DNA from 4 places in the Aeromonas sp. 130281 genome. Region 2 is predicted to be linked to each of the others. Evidence: predicted binding sites of a transcription regulator. Region 2 holds the regulator's gene; each other region holds the start of a gene.
What was found. The regulator sigma-54, encoded in region 2, starts transcription at its own class of promoters, with help from an activator protein. The targets are predictions, from matches to a motif close to TGGCACNGTTTTNGCTT.
Positions count from the first base shown of each region.

Region 1: the regulator sigma-54 is predicted to act here: its motif matches at 1,730-1,746, upstream of flgA (flagellar basal body P-ring formation chaperone FlgA).
Region 3: the regulator sigma-54 is predicted to act here: its motif matches at 2,161-2,177, upstream of AC1IN8_RS12720 (superinfection exclusion B family protein).
Region 4: the regulator sigma-54 is predicted to act here: its motif matches at 1,768-1,784, upstream of flhA (flagellar biosynthesis protein FlhA).

Region 1 covers NZ_JBWVQS010000006.1:142,278-146,860, reverse strand. The annotation lists gene AC1IN8_RS16240 (CheR family methyltransferase) at 1-779, opposite strand, end outside; gene AC1IN8_RS16235 (chemotaxis protein CheV) at 797-1,708, opposite strand; gene flgA (flagellar basal body P-ring formation chaperone FlgA) at 1,945-2,550, shown strand; gene flgM (flagellar biosynthesis anti-sigma factor FlgM) at 2,645-2,965, shown strand; gene AC1IN8_RS16220 (flagella synthesis protein FlgN) at 2,962-3,378, shown strand; gene yfcE (phosphodiesterase) at 3,412-3,966, opposite strand; gene AC1IN8_RS16210 (peptide ABC transporter substrate-binding protein) at 3,977-4,583, opposite strand, start outside.
Region 2 covers NZ_JBWVQS010000004.1:12,606-17,188, reverse strand. The annotation lists gene rapZ (RNase adapter RapZ) at 1-604, opposite strand, end outside; gene ptsN (PTS IIA-like nitrogen regulatory protein PtsN) at 645-1,091, opposite strand; gene hpf (ribosome hibernation promoting factor) at 1,094-1,381, opposite strand; gene AC1IN8_RS11965 (RNA polymerase factor sigma-54) at 1,402-2,841, opposite strand; gene lptB (LPS export ABC transporter ATP-binding protein) at 2,907-3,632, opposite strand; gene lptA (lipopolysaccharide transport periplasmic protein LptA) at 3,645-4,163, opposite strand; gene lptC (LPS export ABC transporter periplasmic protein LptC) at 4,150-4,583, opposite strand, start outside.
Region 3 covers NZ_JBWVQS010000004.1:163,830-168,412, reverse strand. The annotation lists gene AC1IN8_RS12735 (bacterioferritin-associated ferredoxin) at 1-70, shown strand, start outside; gene bfr (bacterioferritin) at 213-692, shown strand; gene AC1IN8_RS12725 (methylglyoxal synthase) at 1,010-1,468, shown strand; gene AC1IN8_RS12720 (superinfection exclusion B family protein) at 1,532-2,119, opposite strand; yybP-ykoY riboswitch at 2,323-2,430, shown strand; gene AC1IN8_RS12715 (sodium:calcium antiporter) at 2,519-3,505, shown strand; gene ansB (L-asparaginase 2) at 3,601-4,583, opposite strand, start outside.
Region 4 covers NZ_JBWVQS010000001.1:1,126,543-1,131,125, forward strand. The annotation lists gene flhA (flagellar biosynthesis protein FlhA) at 1-1,731, opposite strand, end outside; gene flhB (flagellar biosynthesis protein FlhB) at 2,266-3,396, opposite strand; gene AC1IN8_RS05005 (hypothetical protein) at 3,389-3,817, opposite strand; gene fliR (flagellar biosynthetic protein FliR) at 3,810-4,583, opposite strand, start outside.

The DNA of each region.
Region 1 (4,583 bases), on a different contig from region 2:
AACTTGTCGGTGAGGCCCGCCAGGGACTCCGAGGCCCCCAGCATCAGATAGCCGCCAGGATTGAGGCTGCTGGCAAACTGGTTGAGGATCTTGGACTTCACCTCTGGCGCAAAGTAGATGAGCACGTTGCGACAGAAGATGATGTCAAACTTGCCGAGCAGGCTGTAGCTCTCCAGCAGGTTCAGGGGCCGGAAGCTGGTCAATTTTCTGACACGCTCCGATACCCGCATCTTGTTGTCGCCGCAGGGCTCAAAGAACAGCCGCTTGCGCTCGGGTGACAGGCCGCGAGCCAGTGCCAAGCTGTCATAGACCCCCTCCTTGCACTGGTTGAGCATGGTGCTGGAGATGTCGGTCCCCACTATCTGCACCCCGCCCGGCAAGGTGCCGGGGCGTTTGACCTGCTGCTCCAGCGCCGTCATGGCGATGGAGTAAGGCTCCTGCCCGGAGGAGGAGGCAGCAGACCAGATCTTGATGGGACGACCACTCTTGCCGAGCTCCGGGAAGATCTTGTCACTCAGCAGCTGGAACGGGTAGGTATCGCGAAACCACAGGGTTTCATTGGTGGTCATGGCATCGACCACGGCCATCTTGAGCTCCCGCTCGCGCACGTTCATCGCCCGGGTCACCAGTTCAGACAGACTCTCGATACCAAACTGAGTCATCAAGGGCGACAGACGGCTCTTGACCAGATACTGTTTGTTGTCACCCAGCACTATGCCGCTCTGCTGCGCCAGAAAATTGCTGAATTGCCTGTATAAGTCGTCCGAAAGTGTCTTCATGCAGTTGTTCTTCTTTATTAGAGGGCGCCTTGTACGGCCTTGGCCAACTCATCAGGCTGGAATTTGGCTATGAAGTTGTTCGCACCAACTTTCTGCACCATGGCCTGATTGAACACCCCACTGAGGGATGTGTGCAGGATAACATGCAAATCCTTGAGGTTGGGATTGTTGCGGATCTCGGCGGTGAAGGTGTAGCCATCCATCTCCGGCATCTCGATGTCGGAGATGACCAGGGCAATCTGATCGAGGATGGGGCCCTGCTTGGCCATCTCCAGCAACATGTTGAGGGCCTCCCGTCCATCCTTGGCCAGCACGCACTGCACCCCGATGGCCTCCAGCGCCCGCTGTACCTGCTTGCGCGCCACCGAAGAGTCGTCGGCGACCAGCACAGGACGGCCGTGGGGGTTGCGCTCCACGCTGGCTTCCACCAGCTCGGCACTCACCTCGGTGGAGACCGGCGAGATCTCGTTGAGAATGCGCTCCACGTCCAGGATCTCCACCAGCTCGCCATCCACCTCGGTCACCGCCGTCATGTAGTTGATGCGACCGGCGCCCTTGGGGGGTGGCAGGATGGACTCCCAGTTCATGTTGATGATGCGCTCGACCGAATGGACCAGGAACCCCTGAACGGATCTGTTGTACTCGGAGATGATGATGAAGCACTTGGAGATGTCCTGGATGGGGCGCTTGCCCATCGCCATGCTGAGATCGATCACCGAGATGGTCTGGCCGCGAATGTGCGCCACACCGCGAATGCAGGAGTTGAGCTTGGGCATGACGGTCAAGGGAGGGCACTGCAGCACCTCACGTACCTTGAATACGTTGATGCCAAATCTTTGACGTCCGTTGAGACGAAACAGCAGCAGCTCCAACCGGTTTTGTCCCACCAGCTGGGTCCGTTGGTTGACCGAGTCCAGAATACTCGCCATAAACACTCCCTAAAAAACGCTTGGCACTGATCGTGCATGTTGTGTGTGCATGCACATTGGCTTGCATCAGACTATCGATGTCTCGACAACCGAAATCTGCAGCAAGCATAGTTAACTGCGATGGTGTACGTGAACAACTTATCGACCGGTAAGCAAAAATGATTAATAGACTTTTCCTCATCTTACTGCCGTTTTGCAGCCTCTCTCACGCCATGGCATCCGAGGTGACCGACTATCTGCAGGAGCAGGCACAGACATTCGTCCTCGACCAGCTGGATGTCCCCCTCGATGCCCAGGCCGAGGTGACCGCCGGTACCATAGATGAGCGCCTCCCCCTGAATCACTGCGAAGAGGGGCTGACTATCTCCCTCCCGGCCAAGATGGAGATACGCCGCAACACCACCGTCTACCTCAAGTGCGAGGGAGACAAACCCTGGGATCTCTATCTCCCGGTGCGGGTCAGCATCCAGAAACCCTATGTGACCGTCGCGGCTCCCGTGGCCAAGGGGGACATACTGAGCGAGTCCATGCTGACCCTGGCCTACCAGGATCAGACCCTGATCCGCGGTGACTATCTCACCGACCCCGCCGCCCTCATCGGGGTGCGCAGCAAGCGTGAACTCAAGCCGGGCCAGCCAATCAGGCTGACTCAGGTCTGCGTGGTCTGCAAGGGGGACCAGGTCACTCTGAGTGCGGAAAACAGCAGCATGCAGATCAAAACCATGGCCCGAGCCTTGCAAGATGGCAGCTTCGGAGACATGATCAGGCTCGTCAACATTCGTTCGGGCAGAGCGGTGCAGGGCCAGGTGAGTGCCGTCGGCTCTGTGGTGGTCACATTCTGACTGTTTTATTAATGCAGCAATTTTTTTCTAAAGTTCTGACCGCCGTCACCGATAAACAGGTAAGCGAACAGCAAAGCAGACGAAGGTAAACCGTATGGCTATCAACAATATCAACAACTTGGCAAACAGCCGGTTGCAAAACAGTGGGACCAGTCAAGGTGTAGCCACCAAGTCCGCGACCTCTGCCGAGAGCAATCGTGCGGCGACCGTCAAGACCGACTCTGTCTCCTTGACCAGTGAGGCGCAGCAATTGCAACAGATGCAGAAGACCCTCAACACCGCCTCCACCGGTAACGAGAGCCGCGTCGAAAGCCTGAAGAAGGCCGTGGCCAGTGGGGAATACAAGGTCAACAGCGAAGCCGTGGCCAGGAAGATGTTCAGCTTCGAAGCGGATCTGGACAAACGGCTGGGATGATGGAACTGCCTTCGCTGCTGCACGCCCAGGACGACAACCTCTCCCAGATGCAAGGTTTGCTGGCAGAGGAGTTTGACCTGCTCAAGGCACACCGGGCCCTGGCCTTGCCGGCGCTGGCCGAGCGCAAGCAGCAACTGCTTGAGGCCATCGAGACCCTGGACAAGACATTGGCCGAGCTGCCCGATCTGCAGCAACAACTCGGCGCCTTCCCGACCCAGGTACAGGCCCTGCAAGCCAAGCTGGAAGCCTGTCAGGAGCAGAACAACCTCAATGGTCGGCTGCTCGAGCTCAGCATCATCTCCAATCGCCGCCTGGCGAGCTTTCTCAGCAAGCTCAGAGACAGCAACTCCCTGACCTATGACGCCAAGGGCAATACCCGCTCCGGCACCCGCTCCCTGGGTATCAAGGCCTAATCCTCTCTCCTTCCTTCTCTTGATGCCCGGCAGTCAGAGCACCAGTTCCATCAGCCTTGCCCCGTCGCGGCAGGCATGAATGCTCATGACGCCATCCTCATACCGGCCATAGCTGGCCGCCCATTCTCCCCTCGGAAAACAGATGGAGCCCGGGTTCACCAGCACCAGTTCCCCTTCTTGCCGCGCTTCTCGTCGCAATACGGGCAGATGGGTATGGCCGCTGATGAAGAGGCTGCCCGCCGGCAAGGGCACCGCCTCGGGATCATAGAGATGACCATGGCTGACGAACCAGCGCCGCCCGTCCACCAGCAACTGATTGTAGGGGGCCGTGATGGGGAAGTGCAGCAGCATCTGATCCACCTCGGAATCGCAGTTGCCCCGCACCGCCATGATCCGGGGGGCCAGCTGGTTGAGCCGCGCCGCCACGGCGGCAGGCTCATAACCCGCCGGCACCGGATTGCGCGGGCCGTGGTTGAGCAGATCCCCCAGCAACAGATAGTGATCCGGCTGCCAGGGGGCAAGCTGCGCCAGCACCTGCTCCAGGGCAGGCAGGCTGCCGTGCAGATCGGAAATGATGGCTATCTTCATCGCACACTCCTCATGGCTGGCTGAAGTAGAGATCCTTGGTGGCGATGGCCCCCTTCAGGTTGCTGCTCGGCAGACCGCGCAGGGCGGGGTCCACCAGCCTCATCTGGTTGTAGTGATAGACGGGGATGACGGGCATCTCCTCCATCAGCAGTTGCTCGGCCTTGCGGTAGAGCCCGGTTCGGGCGGCGCCATCCAGAGAGTCAGCGGCCTGTTGCAACAGGCCGTCGAAGGCCGGGTTGCAGTAGCCGCTCTCGTTCTGGGGATCCTGACAGCGGAAACTGCCCAGCATGGACGAGGGCTCGACATAGTCACCAAACAAGAAGGAGCGGGCCAGCATGAAGTCACCGCTGTCCTTGGCCACCTGATAGGCATTCCACTCCATGTTGTTGAGGGTGACCTCCACCCCCAGCGGCTTCCACATGGCCGCGACCGCCAGGGCCAGCTTCTTGTGGTTCTCAGAGGTGTTGTAGGTCAGCGTCAGCTTGAGGGGGTGGGCACTGTTGTAGCCCGCCTCCGTCAGCAGGGCGGCGGCCCTGGCCAGACGGGTCGGCATGTCCTCCAGGGCCAGCGCAGAGCCCAGCTCTTCGTAATCCGGCATGCCGGGCAGCAGGGACCAG
Region 2 (4,583 bases):
CGGTAAACGGCTTGAGCTCCGGGATCCAGTGGGGGTTGGGCAGGAAACGGGCATCGAACACGAAGTCCGCATCCTTGGGGATGCCGTATTTGAAGCCAAACGACTCGAACACCAGCACCAGCTCGTTCTCTTTCTTGCCGAGCACCCGGGTCTTGATGAGCTCGCTGAGGTCATGAATGCTGAGGTTGGTGGTATCGATGCGCAGATCGGCGGTCGAGGAGAGGGGCGCCAGCAGGTGGGTCTCTTCCCGGATCGCCTCATCCAGCGACAGCTGTTTGCGGGACAGGGGGTGCAGCCGGCGGCTCTCGCCATAGCGCTTGAGCAGGGTCCCGTTGTCTGCATCGAAGAAGAAGCTGGAGAACTCCACCCGCCCCTCGTTGCGCACCTGGGTCAGCAGGTTGTCCAGCTTGTCTGGCTGGGTCGGCAGGTTGCGCACGTCTATGCTGACCGCCAGCTTGTCATACTGGCTCTCCACCGAGACGATCAGCTGGGGCAGCAGGTTGACCGGCAGGTTATCCACGCAGTAGTAACCCAGATCCTCCAGCACCCTCAGGGCCACCGTCTTGCCGGAGCCCGAACGACCGCTTACCACTATTAACTGCATCTTGTCCCCTCACGCCAACGTGGCGGTGTCAGACCCGGCATCAGGCCGAGGTCATGATCTGATAGAGTTCTTCGTCGCTGGTCGCCTGGCGCAACTGGCGGCAGACGGCCTTGTCACCCAGCTTGGATGCCATCAGGGAAAGGGTCTTGAGATGCTGCTTGCACTCGCTTTCCGGCACCAGCAATGCAAAGAGCAGGTCAACCGGTTGATTGTCGATAGAATCGAAAGGGATGGGTTCGGAGAAGGTCATCAGCACGGCGGTCGGCGCAAAGGCGTCGTCGATCCGGCCATGGGGAATGGCGATACCGGCACCGATCCCGGTACTGCCCATCTTTTCCCGCGCCAGCAGGCTTTCAAACAGCACCTGGCGGGAGGCGCCGAGGCGCTCTGCGGCCAGCTCACTGATGATCTCGAGGGCGCGTTTCTTGCTGGTACAAGGGACCGCACTCTTGGTGCAGTCCCGACTCAGTATGTGTTCAAGTTGCATAGTTATTTTTGATTTAACTTATCTTTGTGCTTGATGATCTGCCGATCCAGTTTATCCAGCAGGGTATCAATCGCCGCATACATGTCGGCATGCTGCGAATTGGCGAACACCTCTCCCCCGCTGACGTGCAGCTTGGCTTCGGCGATCTGGTTCAGTTTTTCGACGCTCAACACCACATGTACGTTGTTGATATGGTCAAAGTGACGCTCGAGTTTGGCAAATTTGTTATTCACATAATCACGCAGAGCTTCGGTAATCTCGACATGGTGTCCGGTCAGGTTAATTTGCATAACGTCTTCCTTTTGTTTGCCTAAACCAGGCGTTTGCGCTGATTGGATGGCGGGATCAACAAGGATTCACGGTACTTTGCGATCGTGCGTCTCGCCACCATAATACCCTGTTCGGCCAGCAAATCCGCGATCTTGCTATCACTAAGCGGTTTGGCCGGGTTTTCGGCCGTCACCAGCTTCTTGATCAGGGCGCGAATTGCGGTCGATGAGCACTCTCCTCCTCCCTCCGTGTTGACATGACTGGAGAAAAAAAACTTCAGTTCAAAGATGCCACGGGGCGTATGCATGTACTTCTGGGTCGTCACCCGTGAAATCGTCGACTCGTGCATCTCCACCGCCTCGGCGATGTCGTTGAGTACCATGGGCTTCATGGCCTCTTCACCGTATTCGAAGAAGCCCTGCTGCTGCTCGACGATGCAGCTGGCCACCTTGAGCAGGGTGTCGTTGCGACTCTCCAGACTCTTGATGAACCACTTGGCCTCCTGCAAATGGGAGCGGATGAACTGGGTATCCGTGCTGCTGCGGGCATTGCGTGCCATGGCCGCATAGGCCTCGTTGACACGGATGCGCGGCGCCGAATCCGGGTTGAGCTCAACCACCCACTTCGTCCCCTTCTTGACCACGGAGACGTCCGGGATCACGTATTGCGACTCGCTCTGGATGATGCCATTGCCGGGTCTGGGCTCCAGTTGCTGGATGAGATCCAGCACCTCCTTGAGATCGCTCTCCTTGAGCCTGGTCTTGCGCGCCAGAGTGCGGTAGTCGCGGTTGCCGAGCAGGTCCATGTGCTCGCGGATCACCTCCCTTGCCTCATTGAGCCAGGGCAGATCCGGCGAGTACTGACCAAGCTGGATCAGCAGACACTCCTGCACCGAGCGCGCGGCTATGCCAACCGGATCGAAATGCTGCACCCGCTTGAGCACGGCTTCCACTTCATCCAGTTCCACTTCTACCTCTTCACTGCTGACTGCAGCCTGAATATCTTCGAGAGAGGCGGTCAGGTAGCCGGACTCGTCGATGGCGTCGATGATGGCGAGGGCAATGGCAGCATCCAGATCACTGAACGGCGTCAGTCGCATCTGCCACAGCAAATAGTCCTGCAGGTTCTCGGTGGTTTCCCCCTGATAGACGCTGTCTTCCCCGTCATGGATGGGGCCGGCGCTCTGGGCAGTCCCGGCGGAGTAGACCTCATCCCAGGTGGTGTCCACCGGCAGTTCATCCGGCATGCTGTCCTGCGCCATGGCGTCGCTGGAGTCGAGTTGACTGGCGTCCTGGGGCTCTATCGGGCTGGTTTCCTGCGCCTCATTCTCCTCCTGCTCCAGCAAGGGGTTATTATCGAGCGCTTGCTGAATTTCCTGCTGGAGTTCCAGAGTGGAGAGCTGGAGCAGACGAATCGCTTGTTGTAATTGTGGCGTCATGGTCAGGGACTGACCGAGACGCAACTGTAATGTCGGCTTCATCTACGTCGGGATATCCTTATGTTCAGCGAGGCAGTCACCTAACAAAAATGAGGGGTGCCCCCTTACTATAGACTGAATTGATCGCCCAAATAGACGCGCTTGACCTGCTCATCGGCGAGGATGTCGGCCGGAGCGCCCTCGGCAATCATCTTGCCGTGGCTGACGATGTAGGCCTTCTCGCACACATCCAGCGTCTCTCTGACGTTGTGGTCTGTGATCAGCACGCCCAGCCCTCTTTCCTTCAGATGCTGGATGATCTTCTTGATGTCTATGACCGAAATAGGATCAACACCTGCAAAGGGCTCATCCAACAGGATGAATCGCGGCTCTGCCGCCAGCGCCCGGGCAATCTCGACCCGGCGTCGCTCCCCGCCAGACAGGCTCTGACCCAGGCTGTCGCGAATATGGGTGATGTTGAACTCTTCCAGCAACTGCTCGACCTTATCCTCACGCTCCTCGCGGCTCAACCCCTTGCGGGTCTGCATGACCCCCATCAGGTTGTCGAACACAGACAGGCGCCGGAAGATGGAGGCCTCCTGGGGCAGGTAGCCGATGCCATTGCGGGCACGGATATGCATGGGCTGCAGGCTGATGTCCTGCTCGTCGATGGTGATGAGACCCGCATCCCGCTGCACCAGGCCCACGATCATGTAGAAGGAGGTGGTCTTGCCGGCACCATTCGGGCCGAGCAGCCCCACTATCTGGCCGGTGCCCACTTCCAGGCTCACGTCGCTGACCACCATGCGGCGCTTGTAGCTCTTCTGCAAACCCGTTGCTTTTAACACTGCCATGGCTTCTGTTTCCTACTTCTTCTGATCGGCGGGTTTGTCGAAGTTTTCTACCTGATCCGGCAGGAACACCGTCTTGACGCGCTGGGTGGGCCCCTTGCTCTCGGCGATCATCTTCTGTTTGACGATGTCGTAGCGGATGAGGTCGCCGGTAACCTGGCTGTCTTCCTGCTTGAGCTGACCGTTGCCCGTGATGGTGACCAGACGGTTCTTCAGCTCGTAGCGAATGCTGTTGCCGTGGGCATTGACCGGCTTGCCATTGTCCAGGATCTGGAAGAAGGTGGCGGGATTGCCATAGGCGGTCATCACCTCTGCGCCCTTGTCGCCGGAGCGGATCACCACCACCTTGTCGGCCTTAATCTTGATGGTGCCCTGGGTGATGATCACGTCTTCGCTGAAGGTGATGCGGTTGTCCTGCATCTCGGCCACTTGCTTGACCGCATCCACATAGACCTTCTCGGCAAAGTCGGACTCTTTGGCGCTCACTGTACTGCACAGCAGCAGGGCCACGAGGGCCAGATTAACGTTTTTCATTGAAATAAGTGGCATGGCCTTTATCCAGTAATTCGAAATATTTACGATCCAGATGGCCCTTCAGGCCAACGCCCTCGGTCTGGAATTCCTGACCCACTATGCTGATGTGCTGGTTGCTTCTCACGTCCTGGGTCACCAGATCCAGCTCCAGATAGGGGGTATCCAGCGTGGAGATGAAAGACGCCGGCAGCAGGCCGTCCAGATGGACCTTGTCACGCAGGATCACGTTGTCATCTGTGTTGAGCACCCCGGTTTCGGCCGTGACCTTCCACTCGGCCTCCCCCTGCTCATCGAACATGTAGACCACCGGCTTGTCGAAGGTGGCCTGCTCGAGGATCTGGTAATACTCCGCATATTCGGACTCCAACCGCTCGGTCCGCTTGCCCTGCTCGTTGAAGCGGGTCGTGACCAGGTTCTTGG
Region 3 (4,583 bases), 150 kb from region 2:
GGAGATCATCGCCACCGAGATCGACAAGCTGGAGTCGGAGCAGGCGCCCCTTTATTACGAAGTGGCCTGAAGTGCCTCTTCCCGACCCCTTCACTTCATCGAGCGGATGCTCTCCCTTGCAGGGGAGCCGATTCGCCATCTTCTTATGGTCATTTTTCTCGACTACGCTCTAGTGATCGGTGCCCTAGGCTCGAACACGAGGAGTAATGTCGATGAAAGGAGATCCCAAAATCATTGCCCACCTCAACAAGGTGCTGGCCAATGAGCTGGTTGCCATCAACCAATATTTCCTGCACGCCCGCATCTACGATGACTGGGGCCTCAAGGGGCTCGGGCACAAGGAATATCATGAGTCCATCGATGAGATGAAGCATGCCGACGAGCTGGTCAAGCGAGTGCTGTTTCTGGAAGGACTACCCAACTTGCAGGATCTGGGCAAGCTGCGCATTGGTGAGACAGTCGAAGAGATGTTGCGCTGCGATCTGTCACTGGAAATGGATGCCATCCCCGACCTGAAAGTGGCCATCACCTATGCCGAGTCCGTCCATGATTACGTCAGCCGTGACCTGTTCCAGGAGATCCTGGAAGACGAGGAGGAGCACGTTGACTGGCTGGAAACCCAGCTGGACCTCATCGCTCGCATCGGCCTGGAAAATTATCAGCAATCCCAGCTTCATACCGCATCATCCTGAGTGCGGATGTCATCAAGATCTGCCCCCAACCCGCCAAGGCGGGTTTTTTTCTGGGCCGCCAGCGTCAAGCCCAAGCATGAATCTGAAACATACGGGCATTACTGTCTGCCAGGCAGGTGGCCAACCGGGTGGTTTCCCCAAGTCAGCCACCCTCCTTTACGGCACGGGGCGCACCGCCGGGCTCGGCACACAAGGCTCTGCCCCAAGCCGGATTGAACCATTGCAGAGATCACAGTTACGATGCAGGGCAGAGCAGCACACGCCGCTTTCGATTAGGATACGGCCCTATTCCCATCACTTTGCTACGGATGATTTCCATGGAACTGATTGCACGTGAGATGGCGCCCCACAAGCGGGTAGCCCTGGTGGCTCACGACAACATGAAGACCCCATTGCTGAACTGGGTGCTGCGCCGCAAGGAGGAGCTCAAGCTCCACCACCTCTATGCGACCGGCACCACGGGCACCCTGCTCGGCAAGAAGGCGCAACTGCCCATCACCTGCCTCTTCTCCGGACCCATGGGGGGCGATCAGCAGCTCGGCGCCCTCATCGCCGAAGGGAAGATCGACGTGATGATCTTCTTCTGGGATCCCCTCAATCCCGCGGCGCACGATCCGGACGTGAAGGCACTGCTGCGCCTCGCGGCGGTCTGGAACATCCCGGTCGCCACCAATGAAGCGACGGCGGACTTCATCATGGACAGCCCGCACATGCAGCAGGCATTCAGCGTCCAGGTGCCCGACTACGCCGGTTATCTCAAGGCAAGAACCGAGTAGCCCCAACCAGATAGCAAAGAGCCGGACAGTGTCCGGCTCTTTCGTTTGAAGGATGGTGGCGGTTCAGCGCTGGAAGCTCTTCTGGGCGAACTTGGGTCTGGCATTCATGATCTGCTCCACCTGCTCGTCGCTCATCTTGCCGCGCGATAGCCCCAGCACCTTGTAGGTCAGCAGCGGCCGTGCCGGCAGCGCAATCATCAGGGCGCGGATCTGGTTTTCGTCCTCCTTCTCTCGCACCGGCTTCCCATAGGCATAGGTCAGCACCCCGGCATCCATCAGGTTTTTGACGGCGGGTTCGGTGATCGGCAGGTTTATGACGCTTTTCCGTTGCAGCACGAACTCCCGCAGCACCGCCTTCTCGTTGAAGTCGAGGAAGCCAATCATCTGGGCCAGTTGATCCTGCTGGCGGCGGGACTGCCACTCGTCACAGGCCCATTCCCAGGCGATCAGGAAACCCTGGCTGCAGAAGTAGGAGATGGCGATCAGCATGCCGACCCCCAGCCAGGCGGCGTGAGCCGTGGCCCACTGACTGACGGCACCTTTCATCAGCCCGGCCGGGAACAGCAATATGATGCTGCAGCAGAGCAGCAGCCAGACCATCAGCCAGTTGAGGCGATTCAGCTGATAAAAATGTTGGATCCACCGTTTCATCGTTCACCCTTCCCAAGTCAATGTGGACAGTAGTCAACTCATAGCAATCCCTGTGCCAAGGCGAGGAGCCTGTGGGCGGGATCCGGATCCTGGCGAGCAGACTGGTGGGTTTGGTCGCTGGCCAGGTTACATCCCCTTACAAGTTGCCGGGGGGATGAGCCGCCATTTTCCTTGTGGGGTGACCCGTCTCTTGGTAAAAACCCCGCACTGTCATTGGGGAGTAGCAACCCGCCCATGATCCGGGCCGGGCTCATGTCAACATTCTTGGATCTGCCGATCCATGGCATGGGCGGCGATAGCATCTATCGTCCTGCAAGACCTTTGGCCTCGATACGCAAGCCAGCCGGGCGAGCCGTATCGGGTCCATCGGTTGTTCTGCTCGCCTGGCGGTTGCCCATTATGCTGATCACCCTGCTGTTATTTCTGCTCTCTGCCGCCACCATCTACCTGGCCTGCGACTATTTCGTCAACGGTATCGAATGGACCGGCCATCACCTCAAGTTCTCCCAGAGTGCCACCGGCTCCCTGCTGGCGGCCCTCGGCACTGCCTTGCCCGAATGCATAGTCACCCTGAGCGCCCTGCTGATGGGGGATGCTCCCGCCCAGCAGCAGATAGGGATAGGGGCCGCCCTCGGCGGCCCCCTGGTGCTCTCCACCATAGGCTATGCCGCCGTCGGCCTGACCCTGCTGCTGTGCATGGGCCCTGAGCACAGGGTCATCAATGACGAGGTACAGCGCGAGATAGGGCGGGATCAGGCCTGGTTTGTCGGCATCTTCCTGGTAGCGGTGGCCCTCGGCATGGTGGCCTTCACCGGCAAGACCTGGCTGGCCCCGCTGTTCGTGCTGGCGTACCTCCTCTATGTGCGGCGCGAGCTGAAACAGACCGACAGCCACGAGGTCGAGTTGCCAGAGCCCCTCAAGCTGGATCCCAAGGCCGTCATCCCGGCCCTTCGCAAGGTGCTGCTGCAGACCCTGGGAGCCCTGGTGGTGGTCGCGCTGGCGGCGCAGCTGTTCGTCCATCAGCTGGAGAGCATGGGTGAGCTGTTCGGCCTATCTCCCGTGCTGGCTGCCCTGCTGCTGAGCCCGGTAGCGACCGAGATGCCCGAGCTGATGAACGTACTGATCTGGGTACGTCAGGGCAAGAACCGGCTGGCGCTGGCCAACATCTCCGGCGCCATGATGATCCAGGGCACCATACCCAAGGCATTCTGCCTGCTGTTCACCCCCTGGTTGCTCGACAGCACCATGCTGGTCTCCTCCCTGGTGACCTTGCTGGCGGTGGTACTGCTGTGGTGGGGCTTCAGCGGTGGGCGGATGACGGCGGGCAGGCTGGCCTGCGTGGGGCTGGTGTATCTGGGTTTCTGCGGCTGGCTGATGGTGAGCTGACGGCGCGATCTATGTGAAGATGACGCCACAAACAAGGGCAGGATCGGATCCTGCCCTTTCTTCATGGATTTAGGTTCGCGGGTTGAACCCCGGACTCAGAACTGCTGGAACCAGCGCTGGATCTGGGCCGGATCCTTGCTCTGGGTCAGGGAGAGCATCAAGAGGATACGCGCCTTCTGGGGGTTCAAGGTGCCGGCGGCCACGAAGCCGTACTTGGCGTCATCGATCTCGGCATCCAGGGTAGTAGCGCCGGTCGGCACGCGGGCGGAGCGCACCACCCGGATGCCATCCTTGCTCGCCTTGGCCAGGGTATCGAACAGGCTGTGGTAGAGGTTGCCGTTGCCCACCCCGGCGCTGACGATGCCATCGAACTTGGCATCCACCATGGCCTTGGCCGGCAGATCGGTGGCGTTGGCATAGTTGTAGACGATGCCCACTTGCGGCAGCTTGTCGAGCTTGCTCACGTCAAACGGGGTCTTGCTGGTGTGCAGGCGGGCCGGGCTGCGCTGGTAGTCGATCTTGCCGTTGTGGATGTAGCCGAGCGGGCCGAAGTTCGGGGCGGCAAAGGTCTGCACCCCTGTGGTGTTGGTCTTGGTGACGTCGCGGGCATCCAGCACGGTATCGTTCATGGCGACCATGACGCCACGGCCCTTGGAGCTGGGGTCGGAGGCGGTAACCACGGCGTTATACAGATTCAGCGGGCCATCGGCACTCATGGCGGTGGAGGGGCGCATGGCACCCACCAGCACCACCGGCTTGTCGCTCTTGACGGTGAGGTTGAGGAAGTAGGCGGTCTCTTCCATGGTGTCGGTGCCATGGGTGATGACGATGCCGTCCACGTCATTCTTGGCCAGCAGCTCGTTGACCCGCTTGGCCAGCTTGAGCCACACCTCGTCGTTCATGTCCTGGGAGCCAATCTTGACTACCTGCTCCCCCTGCACGTCGGCCACGTTCTTCATCTCGGGCACGGCGGCGATCAGGGTCTCGATGGCCACCTTGCCCGCTTCATAGTTGGACTGGGTGGCGGACTGCCCCGCCCCGGCTATGGTGCCACCGGTCGCCAGAATATGAACCTGCG
Region 4 (4,583 bases), on a different contig from region 2:
CACTTCCGGGTCCGGGCTGCGTGGCGCATATTCCACGAGGGTCTGCAGGATAGTGCGCATATCGCGAATTGGCACGCCTTCATTGAGGAGATTTTGCAATACCTTGACCAGGTTGCCCATGCTGATCACCTCGGGAACCAGCCCTTCCACCAGCTTGCTCTGATGCTTCCCTATCATGTCCAGCAGTTGCTGCACCTCGTCGTGACCCAGCAGCAGGGCGGCATGGTTGGAGAGGATCTGGCTGAGGTGAGTTGCCACCACGGTGGCCGCATCCACCACTGTGTAGCCAAGGGTCTGGGCCTGGGAGACCTGATCCTTGGCGACCCAGACAGCTTCCAGTCCGAACGCGGGATCCTGGGTCGCTATGCCCTGGATCTGGCCGAACACCTGACCCGGGTTGATGGCCATCTCCTTGTCGTGATAGACGGTGGCCTCGCCGGTGCTCACCCCCATCAGGGTGATGCGGTACTGGTTGGGGGCGAGATCCAGGTTGTCGCGGATGTGCACCGCAGGCACCAGGAAGCCGAACTCCTGGGAGAGCTTCTTGCGCACCCCCTTGATCCGGTTGAGCAGCTCGCCCCCCTGATTCTTGTCCACCAGCGGGATGAGCTGATAGCCCACCTCCAGGCCTATGATGTCCACCGGCATGACGTCGTCCCAGCTCAGGTCCTTCTGCTCCACCGGGGCATCACCCTGGGCAGGCAAGAGTTCACCGCTCGCCGCCCTGGCCTTGTTCAGTTTCTCCCGGCGCAGCAGCCACCAGGCCCCCGCTGCCGCCACGGCCCCCAGACTCAGGAAGGCCAGATGCGGCATGCCGGGCACGCTGCCCATCATCAGCAATATGCCGGCGGAGATCACCAGCGCCTTGGGGTTCTCGAACAACTGGCCGAGCACGGCCGTGCCCATGTCCTGATCGGTATTCTGGCGGGTGACTATGATGGCGGCGGCGATGGAGAGCAGCAGGGACGGGATCTGGGCCACCAGGCCGTCACCTATGGCGAGCAGGGTGTAGATCTCGGCCGCTTCGCCGAAGCTGAGCTGGTGCTGCATCATGCCGATGATGAAGCCACCGATGATGTTGATGAAGAGGATCATGATGCCGGCGACGGCATCCCCCTTCACGAATTTGGAGGCACCGTCCATGGAGCCGTAGAAGTCAGCTTCCTGGGTCACGTCCTGACGGCGCTTCTTCGCCTCTTCCTGGTTGATGAGACCGGCGTTCAGGTCCGCATCTATGGCCATCTGCTTGCCGGGCATGGCATCCAGGGTGAAGCGGGCGCTCACCTCGGAGATCCGGCCCGCACCCTTGGTGACCACCACGAAGTTGATGATCACCAGGATCATGAAGACGATGATGCCCACCGCATAGTTGCCGCCGATCACCACGTTGCCGAAGGCCTCGATCACATGGCCCGCCGCCGCGCTGCCGTTGTGGCCTTCCAGCAGCACCACCCGGGTGGAGGCGACGTTGAGGGCGAGCCGCAGCAGGGTCGCTATCAGCAGGACTGTGGGGAAGGCGGCAAACTCCAGCGGCCGACGGGTATAGACGGCCACCAGCAGCACCACTATGGAGAGGGCGATGTTGAAGGAGAAGAGGATATCCAGCATCAGGGGCGGTATGGGGAGCACCACCATGCCGAGGGAGGCGAGCACCAGCAACGGGGTCCCTATCCCCTTGCTGAGCAACCATCTGTACTCTTTGAAACGGCTCACTCCAGCCTTGAATCCCATCGTTCTTCTCGATTTACCACTGCCGATGGCGAATTAAAGCAAATATCAAGCCAATTACCCAATGGCTTGATCTATATGGATTTTATTTTGATGCTGTCAGAAGTCCGTCGGAGGACTTGTTCGGGTAGCTTGATGGGCAGCGAGGTGTTGCCGCAAATCCCGCTGGAACGGGCAGCGCCATGGTGATCAATGTGGGGAATAGCGAGCCGATCCATGCAAACGGGGCGGGAGCGAGGCTAGATGCAATATTCCGGTGGCACAGTGGACTGCTCCCTGACAACGGGAGCAGTCAACGCCTCAGAGCAGTGACGACTTGTGATAGTCCGGTGGCACAGTGGGTTGATCCATGGCGCTCAGGGCAGCCAGCCTCCGCTGAACACCAGACTACCTGCGATATTCCGGTGCCATAGTGGACAGATCCCTGGGGATGGAGACAACCAGCGCCTCCCAGAATACGGATTATTTGCGATATTCCGGCGCCATAGTGGACAGATCCCTGGGGATAGAGACAGCCAGCACCTCCCAGAATACGGATTATTTGCGATATTCCGGCGGAATGGGGAGATCCCTGGCGACCGGGGTCGGGCGGCGGCCACGGCCACGGCGGAACTTCTTGAGCTGATAGACGTAGGCCAGCACCTGGGCCACGGCGGCAAAGAGCCCCTCGGGGATCTCCTGGCCAATCTCGGTGGCATGGTAGATAGCCCGGGTCAGGGGCGGCGAGGACATCACGGGGATGTCGTATTCCCGCGCTATCTCTCGGATCTTCATCGCCACCTCGTCCACCCCCTTGGCCAGCACCTTGGGCGCGGCCCCCGGCTTGCCCGCGTCGTACTTCAGGGCCACCGAGTAGTGGGTCGGGTTGGTGATGATGACGTCCGCCTTGGGCACATCCCCCATCATCCGGCGCATCGCCATCTGCATCTGCAACTGGCGTATCCGTCCCTTGACCTCGGGCTTGCCCTCGCTGTCCTTGAACTCGTCCTTGATCTCCTGCTTGGTCATCTTGAGCTGGCGATTGTGGTTCCAGGTCTGGAAGGGCACGTCTATGGCGACGATGGGGATCAGGGCGCAGCAGAGGATGATCAGCATCCACAGCAGCAGATCCAGGGCGTCTATGATGCCGCCGGGGAAGCCCTCGAGGGAGAGATTGAGCAGGTGATTGAACTGGCTCGACAGCATCCACCAGGCGAACAGGCTGATGAACACCACCTTGGCGATGGACTTGACGAGCTCCACCAGGGATTGCACCCCGAACATCCTCTTCAAACCACTCAAGGGGCTCAGCTTGCTCCATTTGGGCAACATGGCCTCGGAGGAGAAGTTCATACCGCCGAGCAATGTGTTGCCCACGAAGGCGGCTATGGTCACCAGCAGGAACAGCAGGCCGAGGGGTTGCAGCAGCTCCCACAGCAGGGTGGGCAGCATGACCCCCATGGCGTTGGGATCGAAGGCCTGATCCCGGTCCAGGGTAAAGCCCATGGTGAGCACCTTGACCATGGCACCGGCCAGGCTCTCCTTGATCATCAGCAAGCCGAACACGGTCGCCAGCAGGACGCTGGCGGTTCCCAGCTCCTTGGAGCGTGCAATCTGCCCTTTTTCCCGGGCCTGTTGCAGTCGTTTGCCCGTGGGTTGTTCTGTGCGTTCCTGATCGGTATCAGCCATGCTGACCCCCGACTGACTGGCCGTTGTAGATCAGCCAGCCGATAGCATGGCCTGGTTGTTCGGTGCCATTGACCCGATCGGTATCAATGAGATGCAGTCCCCCGACTGACTGGCCGCTGTAGATCAGCCAGCCGATAGCATGGCCTGGTTGTTCGGTGCCATTGACCCGATCGGTATCAATGAGATGCAGTCCCCCGACTGACTGGCCGCTGTAAGTCAGCCAGCCGATAGCATGGCCTGGTTGTTCGGTGCCGTTGACCCGATCGGTATCAATGGCATGCAGTCCCCCGACTGACTGGCCGTTGTAGATCAGCCAGCCGATAGCATGGCCTGGTTGTTCGGTGCCATTGACCCGATCGGTATCAATGGGATGCAGTCTCCCGACTGGCTGGCAACTGTCGAGCAGACCGGTATCAACCATTCTGGCCCCCCAGGCACTGGACCTTGATAAGCTCGCAGCTGGTCTCCTGCACCCGCTCCCAGAGGGAATCGAAGTGCCCCATGAAACCCCCTATGGTGAGCCAGAGGATGAAGAGGCCCGACATCATGCTGACCGCAAAGCCGATGCTGAAGATGTTGAGCTGGGGAGCCGCCCGGGTCATGACTCCGAACGCGAAGTTGATGAGCAGCAGGGCTATGATGGCAGACAGGGCCATCACCAGGGAGGCCTGGTACATGACCCCGAGGAAGCTCACCAGGCTGCGGATGGCGGGCAGGCTGAGCCCGCTGTCCGAGACCGGCAGGGTCTCGAAGCTCAGCACCACCATCCTGATCATCAGGAGATGGCCATCCACCGCCAGGAACACCAGGGTCGCCAGCATCAGGTAGAACTGGCCCACCACGGGAGCCGACTGGCCGTTCATGGGATCCACCAGGGTGGCAAAGCCCAGGCTGGTCTGCATGGCGATGATCTGGCCCGCCATCACGAAGCTTTCCAGCAGAAACTGGGTCATGAGGCCGAGCGCTATGCCGATGAGCAGCTGCTGCCCCAACACCAGGAAGCTGCCGACGGAGAACAGCTCCACCTTGGGCATGGGGGGCAGCAGGGGGGCGATGATGAAGGTGATGGCGAGCGCCAGCCCCATGCGAACGTTGGCAGGAGCCAGCCGGCTGCCGAACACCGCCATCACCATCAGCAGGCTGCTCACCCGGGCAAGCGGCCAGAGCACGGACGCCAACCACTCCAT